Regions from separate parts of the Peribacillus sp. FSL P2-0133 genome, predicted to be linked through region 3. Evidence: riboswitches for the same ligand, from Rfam matches in the RefSeq annotation. Region 3 holds a riboswitch; each other region holds the start of a gene.
What was found. A riboswitch is a leader RNA that binds a small molecule or an ion and turns the genes downstream of it on or off. The one in region 3 is predicted to bind S-adenosylmethionine.
Positions count from the first base shown of each region.

Region 1 (4,290 bases), 830 kb from region 3:
ATCAGTTTGATAACAGTAAAAGGGCTAGGAGGATACCACCACAGAAGGTCGCCACTTTCTTGAAATGTCTGCAATATGATGCGGTGCCGTTCTGCAACATCCTCCAATTAAACGTGCCCCTGCATGGTGCCATTCTTCAGATTTCAGGTCGAGCCTGTTACATGATTCTTGACCATGCCAGGTTTTTGTTTCCGGATTATATGTTTCACCAGAATTCGGATAAACTATAATTGGTTTATGCGTGTTTGAACGCAACACCTGTATGGCTTCCGTGATACCTGATACAGGCGCACAGTTGATGCCGATTGCTGCAATTTGCTCACTGTCCCCAAACAATCTGGTACACTCCTCAAGCAATGTACCGTCACTAATCGCTTTTTCATTTTTCAATGAAAAGGATAGCCAAGCATAGACCTCTGGGTAATCTTTCAATAATGAATGCAATACTTTTGCTTCTTGCAGGGAAGGTATCGTTTCAAATGCTAAAATGTCAGCACCGGCTTCAATCAAAGCAGATATTCGCGAGCGATGAAATGCAGTTAAAGTTTCATCTGAAACACCATAGTTTCCTACATACTCTGAACCATCTGCAAGGTAAGCCCCATATGGTCCAACCGATGCAGCAACCAATGGCTTAGGTCTAATCGTTTGATATTCTTCTTCCTTCCAAAATTCATCTCTTGCTTCCCTTGCAAGTAAAACCGTTTTCCGGATTAGTTCCAAAGCCTCTTCCTCTTGTATTCCGCGGAGGGCGAAACCTTCAACTGTTGCTTGGTAGCTTGCCGTTATCGCACAGTCAGCACCAGCCCGAAAGTAGTCAGAGTGAACTTGATAAATCACTTCTGGATTTTCAAGTAATACACGTGCAGACCACAGGGGATCGTCCAAATCGCACCCATGCCTTTCAAGCTCTGTAGCTAGAGCCCCGTCCAAAATCATGACTGAATGATCTCGTAATATTGCGTCAATTGGGCTAATTTTATTCTTCATGTTCTACTCCTCTTTTTCTTTATAGTTTGTGTCAGATAATAACTTCCATAGCAAAACAAAATAAAAGGAATGCCACAATATAGTGCAATTCGTTGTGTAGGATCAAATGCAATTCCTATGCAAGAAGCAAGACATAGCAAAAAAGAAACGATTGGTATGAGTGGATATAATGGTGTATGATAAGCCAAATCATTTACTGAATTTCCTTCGTTTATAAATCGTCTGCGAAATAGAAACTGTGACGCGCTAATACTCATCCAAACTACTACCACGGCTAGTCCAGAAATGGATACAAGCACTATATATACAGTATCCGGTGCAATAATACTCGAGAAAAGGGCTAAACCACCTCCCAACATACTGAAAAAAACTGCATTTATCGGAACACCCCGTTTTGTCAATTTTGCAAATATGGGTGATATTGTTTTCTTATCTGCAAGCGACCAAAGCATTCTGGATGATGCATATAATCCTGAATTTGCAGCAGACAAAATGGCAGTTAATATAACAAAGTTCATAATATCCGCTGCATACGGCACTCCAATTCGTTCGAGAACTGCAACAAAGGGGCTCTCTAGTACGCTTGCATCCGAAATAGGCAATAATGCGGATAATACAACAATGGTTCCTACAAAAAAGATAATCAATCTCCATAATGTCATACGGATTGCCTTTGGTATCGTTTTTTCTGGGTTCACTGTTTCTCCAGCTGCAATTCCGATTAATTCAGTTCCAGAAAATGCGAAATTCACCGCGAGCATCGTCATTAGAATGGCAAAAGCACCATTCGGAAATAAACCTGCACTTGTAAAATTGGATAATAACGGAGCTGATTGTGAATTAATTATTGGAATAAAACCTACCATTGCTGCAGCTCCCAGAATAATAAATATCACAATAGCAAATACCTTTATAGACGCAAACCAGAATTCGGATTCAGCGAAAAACTTAACGGTCCACGCATTTAAAGCCAAGACCAATATGGCAAATAGAGCACTCCATATCCAGACATTGATTGATGGAAACCATCGCTGCATCAACAATCCTGCAGCCGTAAATTCCGAACCTAGTGCAACAGTCCAGGTTAGCCAATACAACCAGGCTACTGTATACCCTGTCCCTGGTCCGATGTATTTGGCTGCGTAGCTATGAAACGCGCCTGTCTCGGGCATATGTACTGCCAGTTCACCAAGACATAGCATGACTAGATAAACCACTAAAGCTCCAATCAGATACGAAAGGATGGTGCCGAATGGGCCAGCCTGTTGAATCGTATAACCCGAACTTAAGAATAAACCAGTTCCAATCACCCCGCCAAGCGATAGCATTATTATATGCCGTGCTTGCATTTCCCTTTGAAAATCATGTTTTCTTTTGTTCTCCATTCTTACTCTCCTTAATCTTGGATCCAGAAAAAACGAAAACGCACTCTAAAAGAGTGCGTTACTGACAAATAAACACGTACGGTCTTATCTATCAAGGTTTCACCCCCTGGAATTAGCACAGTGTCTTTGTAGACCTGCTGCTGAGGTTTCATAGGGCCAGTCCCTCCACCTCTCTGGATAAGAAATTATTTTTTTATAACTTTATCAATCTATGAAAAAATTGTCAAGTTTTGTTTCGGATTGTAAAGACTTCCTTTAAAATTCTAACGATCATGGCACCGGCGGCATAAATATGATATGGTTGCTCGTTTTTGGAACAGTCGCTTACCACATTAAAATTGCAGATAAAGCTAACCGGGTAATTTTGATTTTAAAAAATGACGCCATCTTAAAAAGATGACGCCATTTATTCTTTCTTTTCACTTAAGGACGTTCTATTTCAAATAATTCCCCTAGTTTTGTATAAGTATGACCCGCTAATCTTGCTACAGGTTTTAGCCCGTTTTGGTCAATTCTTCCATTATGGTAAATATCTTGCTCGATATGATAGCAGACTATTTTCCCTATCAATAAATCACAACCAGGTTTATTCTGGGAACCTGCCAATGGTATCGCCTGCTCTAATGTACATTCAAAGCGTACCTTCGCTTCTTGCAATCCTGGTACGGATACCTTATCACTAACAGCCGGCGTGAAATCGGTAAGACCCAATTCACTTTCGTCGGATGGGAGTTCCTTGGCCGTTCGATTTGCATCAGCTACATTATTCTCATCAGTGATATGAACAACGAATTCACCTGTTTGAATTGCATTTCGTGCCGTGTCCTTTGAAACCCCTTCTTTCCGTTGAACAGAAATGGAAATCATCGGAGGATTTGAACTGACTATGTTAAAAAAGCTGAACGGCGCTATATTGATTGTACCGGTTTCGGATTGTGTCGTAACGAGTGCTATAGGTCTCGGTATAATGCTTCCAGTTAAAAACTTATAATTATCCCGTTCAGTCAGACTTTCAGGATTAACAGAAATCATCTTCATTCCCTCTCATTCTTATAAAAAGTTCTTTTGAAACCATGAACCCGCTGCCTCAACCTCTGAACGTGTTAGCTGATGACCGTAATTTTCCCACTGAACATCCACTGTAGCACCAGCTTGCAGTAAAAGTTGATTAAGTTCATCAGTTTCTGCTGCCGGGCAAATCGGATCGTTTTTACCTGCAGCGATAAATACAGGTATATCCGAAAGGGACGGCAATGCAATCCCTCGTCTAGGCACCATAGGGTGATGAAGAATCGCTCCTTGTAATGCCCCTTCGAAATGGAACAGCAAACTTGCCGCTATATTTGCACCATTGGAATAACCTAATGCTACCACTCTTTCACGGTCGAAGTCATATTTTTTGGACGCTGATTCCAAGAAGTCATAAAGCTCCTTCGTACGAAAGATCAAATCTTCTTCATCAAAAACCCCTTCGGATAACCGGCGGAAAAAACGAGGCATTCCGTTTTCAAGTACATTTCCCCGTACGCTCAATACGGATGAGCCCGGTGAAACCATTTCCGCTAATGGCAAGAGATCTGTTTCCGTTCCTCCAGTGCCATGTAAAAGCAAAAGCAATGGCGCTTCTGGATTACTTCCTTTTTGAAAAATATGCTTCATCATTTATCCTCCTCCAGTACTCTCGGCACTGCCGGCAGTAACGTTTTCTCCATGATCTCCCTTTTTTCTTCCAGCCATGGCGGCAGCATTAATTTACTGCCCATCGTTTCCTTCGTTTCATCATGAGCGAAGCCAGGTGGATCTGTGGCAACTTCAAAAAGTATGCCTCCATCTTCCCTGAAATAAATGGCATCGAAGTATTGACGGTCTGTAAAGGGTGTCACACCATAGCCATGGTTGGCGATATGCTCCCTCC
Region 1 covers NZ_CP150254.1:3,266,391-3,270,680, forward strand. The annotation lists gene mmuM (homocysteine S-methyltransferase) at 25-990, opposite strand; gene mmuP (S-methylmethionine permease) at 987-2,375, opposite strand; SAM riboswitch class I at 2,457-2,559, opposite strand; gene MKY17_RS15555 (flavin reductase family protein) at 2,799-3,407, opposite strand; gene MKY17_RS15560 (alpha/beta hydrolase) at 3,426-4,034, opposite strand; gene MKY17_RS15565 (ring-cleaving dioxygenase) at 4,034-4,290, opposite strand, start outside.
Region 1: linked by a shared signal. The riboswitch ahead of mmuP (S-methylmethionine permease) and the one ahead of MKY17_RS11650 (Na+/H+ antiporter NhaC family protein) in region 3 are both predicted to bind S-adenosylmethionine.

Region 2 (4,290 bases), 2.7 Mb from region 3:
GTCATTTTACATAGCTGTAAAATCCGCAAAGGAGCTTTGATTGGCATGGGATCGATCGTACTAGATGAAGCCGAAATCGGCGAAGGGGCCTTCATCGGTGCCGGCAGTCTCGTTCCCCAAGGTAAAGTCATACCACCGAACATGTTGGCATTCGGACGTCCAGCTAAAGTCATTCGCGAAATCAACGAAGAAGATCGCCAGGATATGGAACGCATCGTACGTGAATACGCCGAAAAAGGCCAATACTATAAAACGGCCGAACGAATAAAATGAATTGACTGAAAGTTACGAGTATTGTACTGAAACTCACGAGTAAACGTTCCAAACTCACGAGTAAACCGCTCTAATTCACGAGTAATTGCTACAAACTCACGAGTAAACCGCTCTAACTCACGAGTAAATGGCTCTAATTCACGAGTAAGGCTAAAAACTCACGAATAAACTACTCTAACTCACGAGTAAACGGCTCTAATTCACGAGTAAAGCTACAAACTCACGAGTAAATGGCTCTAATTCACGAGTAAACCGCTCTAACTCACGAGTAATTGCTACAAACTCACGAGTAAACTACTCTAACTCACGAGTAAATGGCTCTAATTCACGAGTAAACCGCTCTAACTCAAGAGTAAACCGCTCTAACTCACTCGTAGTTGACCCAAACAAACTTGTAAATGCCCCTTACTCACGGCGTATTGCACGTAAGTTGAATTTCTTTGGGATTTCTTGAATTATTCCCGGTGAAGGCAAAATCAATCCATAAAAAAGGTGCCCCGCTAATTGCGGGACACCTTTTTTATATGGATTACGCTTGAGCTTTTAATGTTTCTGCTTTGTCCGTGCGTTCCCATGGAAGATCTACATCTGTACGGCCAAAGTGTCCGTAGGCAGCTGTTTGTTTGTAGATCGGGCGACGAAGGTCAAGCATTTTGATGATACCTGCTGGACGAAGGTCGAAGTTAGCGCGAACTAGGTCAACAAGGACTTCTTCGCTAACTGTACCAGTTCCGAACGTATCAATTGAGATAGATACTGGCTCTGCCACACCAATTGCGTATGCCAATTGAACTTCAGCTTTGTCGGCAAGGCCGGCTGCCACGATGTTTTTCGCAACGTAACGAGCAGCGTATGCAGCAGAACGGTCAACTTTAGTAGCATCCTTACCAGAGAATGCACCGCCGCCGTGACGAGCGTATCCGCCGTAAGTATCAACGATGATTTTACGTCCAGTAAGACCAGCATCTCCTTGAGGTCCGCCAATTACGAAACGGCCAGTCGGGTTGATGAAGTACTTAGTATCGGCATCGATCAATTCAGCTGGAACGACTGCTTTGATTACATGTTCTTTTAGATCGGCTTGAATTTGTTCAAGCGTAATTTCTGCATCATGTTGTGTAGAGATAACGATCGTATCTACACGTACAGGAACGTTATTTTCATCATATTCCACAGTTACCTGTGTTTTACCATCAGGGCGTAAGTAAGCAAGAGTTTCATCTTTACGAACTTGTGCTAAGCGGAATGAAAGTTTATGTGCCAATGAAATCGGAAGCGGCATAAGCTCTTCTGTTTCATTACAAGCAAATCCGAACATAAGACCTTGGTCCCCTGCACCGATTGCATCGATTTCTTCCTCTGACATGTTTCCTTCACGAGCTTCCAATGCTTTATCGACACCAGCTGCGATATCGGCAGACTGCTCATCAATGGAACTTAACACGGCACAAGTTTCAGCATCGAAACCGTATTTCGCACGTGTATAGCCAATTCCTTTAATCGTATCACGAACGATACGCGGAATATCCACGTAAGCGGACGTTGTAATTTCACCAGCAACAAGTACAAGACCTGTAGTTACGCTAGTTTCACACGCAACACGTGCATTTGCATCCTTAGCTAGGATAGCATCTAAAATGGAATCTGAAATCTGGTCACAAATTTTGTCCGGATGGCCCTCTGTAACAGATTCAGAAGTAAATAGACGTTTCTTTGACATCATATTTCCTCCTTGGAAGTTAGTATGTTGCAGGCAAAAGCCTGATTTTTACGGAACTCGTTTCCCTCATTAGTTTCAACTATAGACACAGAATTACTTATAAAAAACACAAAAACCTTCCCTGGCAAATGAGGAAAGGTTTAACATTCTGTCTTCTATCCTTTCACTCTTATCGTTCAAGGGTTTTTACCTTGCTCAGGTTAGCACCATCACCACTATTCCTTGAAGACCTTCGCTTTATTTTCGGCGATCGATCTTGGAGTCAAGTTCAATATGGCAGGTTGCTGGGTTTCAAAGGGCCTGTCCCTCCACCAACTCGGGATAAGAGAATCCGTACAATTTAAGATATTATCGTATCTGGCTGGAACTTGTCAATGCTTTTCTAAAAAGAACATTTCCACCCAGAATGGCGTTCATTTGAAAAAACATGTTGATACAACGTCCTAGAAGGGTTTACAATGCAAAATACGAATAGAAATGTTGTAAATTGCCATTAATAATAATGTAAAGAGCATCCGAAAAGAAACGACATCCTGACTTTCCCTTTAGACATATATTGCTTACTTACTTCCTATTAAAATAAAATTTTCTTCATGAAAGTTTATGCGATTATCCTGAATCGGTTCCTGCCGGATTAAAATGATTAACGCAACCAACTGAAAATAATCACAAATTAAAAGAAATAGTATAGACTAATTAGATGAATGTGTTATACTAATTGTAATCTAAAAACTTAAACAAAGGAAGGTATCTCATATATGAATTCTGTAGACGTTTCTAATGAGTTACACCAATTATTAACAGGAAACAATGTGCAAACTCAACTTTCAGTTCCTCAATTGGTCGAAAAAGTATTAAGCAGAAATGAAGGCGTTCTAACTTCAACCGGTGCGGTAAAAGCTGAAACTGGCAAATATACAGGTCGTTCACCTAAAGATAAATATATCGTTGAAGAAGCATCAGTTAAAGATAAAATCGATTGGGGTTCAGTGAACCAGCCAATTTCCGAAGATGTGTTCAATAAACTATATAATAAAGTAGTTGACTACCTAAAAGCAAAAGAAGAGATTTTTGTTTTTAAAGGTTTCGCTGGTGCAGACGAATCATCACGTCTTCCTATCCGTGTTATTAATGAATATGCTTGGCATAACCTTTTCGCCCATACGTTGTTCATCCGTCCAAACGAAGAGGAACTGAGAGGTCACGAAGCTGAATTCACAATCCTTTCTGCACCTAACTTCAAAGCAGACCCGGAAGTTGATGGAACTGCATCCGAAACTTTCATCATCGTTTCATTTGAACGCCGTACCATCCTGATCGGCGGAACGGAATATGCAGGAGAAATGAAAAAATCGATCTTCTCGATCATGAACTACTTACTTCCAGAGGCTGGAATCCTTCCAATGCATTGCTCTGCTAACGTAGGACGTGAAGGGGACGTCGCTTTATTCTTCGGACTGTCCGGTACAGGCAAAACGACTTTGTCTGCAGACACTAGCCGTAAACTGATTGGCGATGACGAGCACGGCTGGTCTTCTAACGGCGTATTCAATATCGAAGGCGGCTGCTATGCTAAAACGATCAACCTTTCACGTGAAAAAGAACCACAAATTTTCGATGCGATCCGTTTCGGTGCCGTACTGGAAAATGTTGTTGTTGATCCGGATACACGTGAAGCGAACTATGATGACAGTTCATTGACTGAAAACACTCGTGCTGCTTACCAAATGCAAGCGATCGATAACATCGTGAACCCAAGTATTGCAGGACACCCAAATACAATCATTTTCTTGACAGCTGATGCTTCAGGCGTTCTGCCTCCAATCAGCAAGCTTTCCAAAGAACAGGCAATGTTCCACTTCCTAAGCGGATACACTAGTAAATTGGCTGGTACTGAAAGAGGCGTAACTTCACCGGAAGCTACATTCTCCACTTGCTTCGGTTCACCATTCTTACCGCTTCCAGCTACACGCTATGCTGAGATGCTTGGTGATAAAATTGACGAGCACAATGCAAAGGTATACCTTGTCAACACTGGATGGACTGGCGGTGCATACGGAACTGGAAGCCGTATGAAACTTGCTTACACTCGTGCAATGGTACAAGCTGCACTTGAAGGTGAATTAGCGAACATCGAAACGATCAAAGATGATATCTTCGGTTTGGATATCCCGCTTCATGTTCCTGGTGTTCCTGATGAAGTGCTTCAACCAATCAAGACTTGGGCAGATCCTGCAGCTTATAAAGAAGCAGCAACAGACCTTGCCGCTCAATTCCGTGCAAACTTCAAGAAATTC
Region 2 covers NZ_CP150254.1:5,178,879-5,183,168, forward strand. The annotation lists gene MKY17_RS24925 (gamma carbonic anhydrase family protein) at 1-273, shown strand, start outside; gene metK (methionine adenosyltransferase) at 803-1,996, opposite strand; SAM riboswitch class I at 2,160-2,321, opposite strand; gene pckA (phosphoenolpyruvate carboxykinase (ATP)) at 2,752-4,290, shown strand, end outside.
Region 2: linked by a shared signal. The riboswitch ahead of metK (methionine adenosyltransferase) and the one ahead of MKY17_RS11650 (Na+/H+ antiporter NhaC family protein) in region 3 are both predicted to bind S-adenosylmethionine.

Region 3 (4,290 bases):
CTATCATAAATTAAAGAAATATCAAACAGATGAATTGGTATTTTCAGGTCAGATGAAGACGGCCTTGATTAGTTTAGGACACTTATTCTGAAATAAGAGCGAGGGTGACTTCTGAATAATTTTTATGCTTATGTTTTAGTATTTCGATCATACAGAAAACACCCTGTATCCAATGATCCAGGGTGTTTTTCATTACCTATTCTCATTTTAAGAAGTACGTTTCTTCGCTACATCTTCTCCAGGCCGAAACCGTGGAAAACCAATCAAGATGGCAACGACTCCACAAAATCCAATTAGTATTGGGTAATATGAATACGGCAAGATGCTTATCGGTGAAATCTTTGCTACTCCTGCTGCAACAAGCAGCTGTGCCCCATATGGAATCAACCCTTGGATACAACAGGCAAAAACGTCAAGTAAGCTCGCCGATTTACGCGGATCAATCCCATACTTTTCAGCAATATTTTTGGCAAGTGGCCCGGCAATGATAATCGAAATCGTGTTATTTGCCGTTGAAAGGTTCGTCAAACCAACAAGCCCGGCAATGCTGAATTCCGCCCCTTTTTTTGATTTGCTATTTCGGGTCACGAGGTGGAGTAGATAATCGATGCCACCATTATGTTTGATTACAGCAACCATACCTGCAATTAAAATGGCAAGGAAGGATATTTCATACATTCCCGCCATTCCTTCACCAACTTTTTGAATGACACCCAACGGTTGATAACTTCCATCCGCCAAGCCGATTATTCCGGCAAATACAATTCCGATAGAAAGGACCAGGAACACATTGACTCCTGCCAATGCAGTGATCAATACGCAAAGGTATGGAAGAATCTTCACCCAATTATAAGAATTTTGGGTGATGTCGGCTTGTTCACCCATCGTTAAAATTCCAAGAATGGCACATGTGATGATGGCCGCAGGTAAAACGATGAAAAAATTCACCTTAAACTTATCCTTCATTTTCGTTCCCTGTGTTCGAACTGCAGCGATTGTCGTATCTGAAATGAAGGATAGGTTATCTCCAAACATCGCACCACCAATAACGGCAGCCATTGAAAAGGCAAGCGAAATATCGGTTTGCTCGCTAATTCCCACCCCGATAGGTGCTAGGGCTACAATCGTTCCCATGCTAGTCCCCATAGATAGAGAAATAAAACAAGCGATAATGAATATCCCTACCATTAAAAGATTTTGCGGAAAAACGGCTAAGGCAAGATTCACCGTTGATTCAACTGCCCCCATGCCATTTGCAACTTCGGCAAAAGCGCCGGCTAAAAGGAAAATGATAACCATTAACATAATATTGGCGTCACCGGCACCTTTACAGAAAATATCAACCTTTTGATTGAAACTTTCTTTCCGATTCATTGCCAATGCAGCTGCTGATGCAATAGAAATTGCTACAATCACCGGAAATGAATAAAAATCTTTAGTGACGATTCCGGACCCTATAAATAAAATTAAAAATACGACAAATGGAATCAAAGCCCATGGATTCCCTTTATTGTTTGCACTCATGATGTACACCTCTTTTTATTTTTCCCATGACATGTGTCATAGCTTTTATTCTTTTAACAGTTTTCGCAAATAACACCAATTTGAACTTGATTACCCATTCATGGAGCTATAGCTAAAAAAACTGTCAGCATAAAAAAGACCCCTTCTATTAAACAACAAGAAGAGGTCTTTTAATTTATAAAAAACACCCTCCTTATCTTTCAGGCGAAAATCAGCCTGCTGGATTTGGCACAGCACTCCTATTAAGTCCGCTGCCGAGACATCTTCGGGCCAGTCCCTCCGTCTCTCTTGATAAGAAGATCAAAATTATATAATTTATAAAATATTACGATGCCTGTCAGAAAAGTACCAGGCTGGAAGCTTGCTGAAACCATCTTAGTTTGTGAAAGTGACATCGAAGTCGTTTTGAAAAGCAAATATAAGAGTACAGCATTTTGTCTATTTTCGCAAGGTTTAGTTTTAAAGTATTCACATGCACTTCTTACTGATTAATAAGAGATCTTGAAATGTGCAGTTAATCAGTACAATGAGTCTTCTATGATATTTATCGGGACGGAATTAATATAAAAAGAGGTCTAATGACCTCTCAGCAAATTTGTTGTATTAGGTTAGGTGAATTTTTTTTAGTCGAGTTCACATCAGTCGATACCTCAAAAGCTTCCATTAGTTCCGAATCGAATGACTTTAAATACTGCTGCAGATATGCAGGATCATTAATGGATGGATTCAACCAATCTTTTTCATCTTCTGGATTAAGGATTACAGGCATGCGATCATGAATGCTGGTCATCAGCTCATTAGGAACGGTTGTTATAACGGAGCACGTGTAGATGCTGCGGCCTTCAGGGGATTTCCAGGATTCCCATATACCGGCCATTCCAAATGGAGCATGATTCTTCAGTTTTATTCGCATCGGTATTTTTCTTTCTGGTGTCTTCTTCCATTCATAAAATGAGTCAGCGATTATCAAGCATCTCTTCTTCTTATACGCATTCTTAAAGCTAGCTTTCTCTGCAATGGTTTCCGCTCTGGCATTGATCATTTTATAGCCCACTTTTTCGTCTTTTGCCCAGAAAGGAATGAGTCCCCACCGAAGATATCCAAGTCGGTTCATTGCCCCGTCATTAATGACGGATAGCACGGATTGGGAGGGAGCAATATTGTAGCTGAATTGGTATTCCTCATCAAATGATCCTTGAATATCAAACCGATCTTTTATTTCTTCAATGTCAGTGAAAAGGGTGAAACGTCCACACATAATATCGCCTACCGTATTAAGATTTATTACAGTGTAACAAATGGAACGGGAAGGCACAAATCAGCGTTCTAAAATCCTGATGTCGGTAAATGGTTGATTAAATAATTCGCTGGAAATCAAAAGGGTGCCAAGGACTTCTCTTTCATCTTCAGCTTTAATGATTTCCGACAAAATTAAGGTACTGCCATTCCTTACCGTTACTTTATATTCCTTCATGGAATCCCCCCTCAAAAGGCTAGATGGTTGTTATTATAAACCAAAAACCCACAAGTATCAGTATTGAACTATGGCAGAGTCATGGTTAATCTTCTAATGAAGAGGCCGCATGGAGGTTCCTTTACACTTTAAAGGGTTAGTCGAACAATGCCCGGGACCATAAATCCTTGATAGGCGGCAAAAAAAGACTGTCCATGAATGATTCATGGACAGTCAGGATCTGTCAAAGGTTTTTCGCTTCAATACCGATAATTGATTAAGGAGATGGCATTGAGGAAAGCCATTCATTATTTAAAATGCAGTAAAACCTCATTTATTAAATGTGCTGCCAATGTAACGGTTTTATTATTTTCGTCCAACGAAGGATTCACTTCCGAGATATCAAAGGAGAGGATCTTTTCATTCGATACGATATGCCTGATAATGGCACGGACCAATTTCGGATTCAGTCCAAACGGCGATGGAGCACTTACCCCAGGTGCGTAGGCTGAATCAATAACGTCTGTACATAATGTAAGAATAATGTAGTCATATTCCTTAGCGAAATCATTTATCCGCCGCTTAGTTTCATCCATTTCGTTCAATGATAAATCTTCTTCCAAAATGTAGTCAACCTTACTTCTCTCGGCAGTTTCAAACAGTGCCTTCGTATTCCCCTGCTTCTGAATTCCGATACATAAATAGCCACAACTTTGATCTTCGTCCAAAATCTGCTTAAACATCGTTCCTGATGAACTTTCTTTTTCATAAGGCCTCATATCAAAGTGAGCGTCAATATTAATGATCCCCAATCTAGCTTTGGGTCCAATGGATTTCCTAATCCCAAGATAATGGCCATACAGGGTTTCGTGCCCTCCCCCAAGTATGATAGGAATCGCTTTACTCTCCAGTATCCGGGTAACAGCCGATCCCAGTTGGGATTGGGCGGCCTCCATCTCTGTACCTTCACATATTACATCGCCAGCATCCACCAGCTCGGTTTGGGAGGGTAAATGGCAGGGTAATTTTGCCAATGACTGCCTAATATGATCAGGCCCCTCTGCAGCACCAATCCTGCCTTTATTCCTTTTGACGCCTTCATCACATTTGAAGCCAATCAATCCAAAGGTACTTGATGCATTGGAAGAGATGGCTAATTCAGAAATCGGTGCCAAACGTACTCTTTGGTGGTATCTGAAGCTGCCCATGTCAGATTGCGAATCAATTCTTCCATTCCAATATTTTAAAGTCGGATTTGTATACATAATTTCTCCTTTATTTAAAAAATTCCGAAATATCTTTTTTCAAAATTA
Region 3 covers NZ_CP150254.1:2,431,821-2,436,110, reverse strand. The annotation lists gene MKY17_RS11655 (hypothetical protein) at 1-91, shown strand, start outside; gene MKY17_RS11650 (Na+/H+ antiporter NhaC family protein) at 208-1,524, opposite strand; SAM riboswitch class I at 1,715-1,822, opposite strand; gene MKY17_RS11645 (SOS response-associated peptidase) at 2,111-2,782, opposite strand; gene MKY17_RS11640 (hypothetical protein) at 2,843-2,998, opposite strand; gene hutG (formimidoylglutamase) at 3,286-4,242, opposite strand.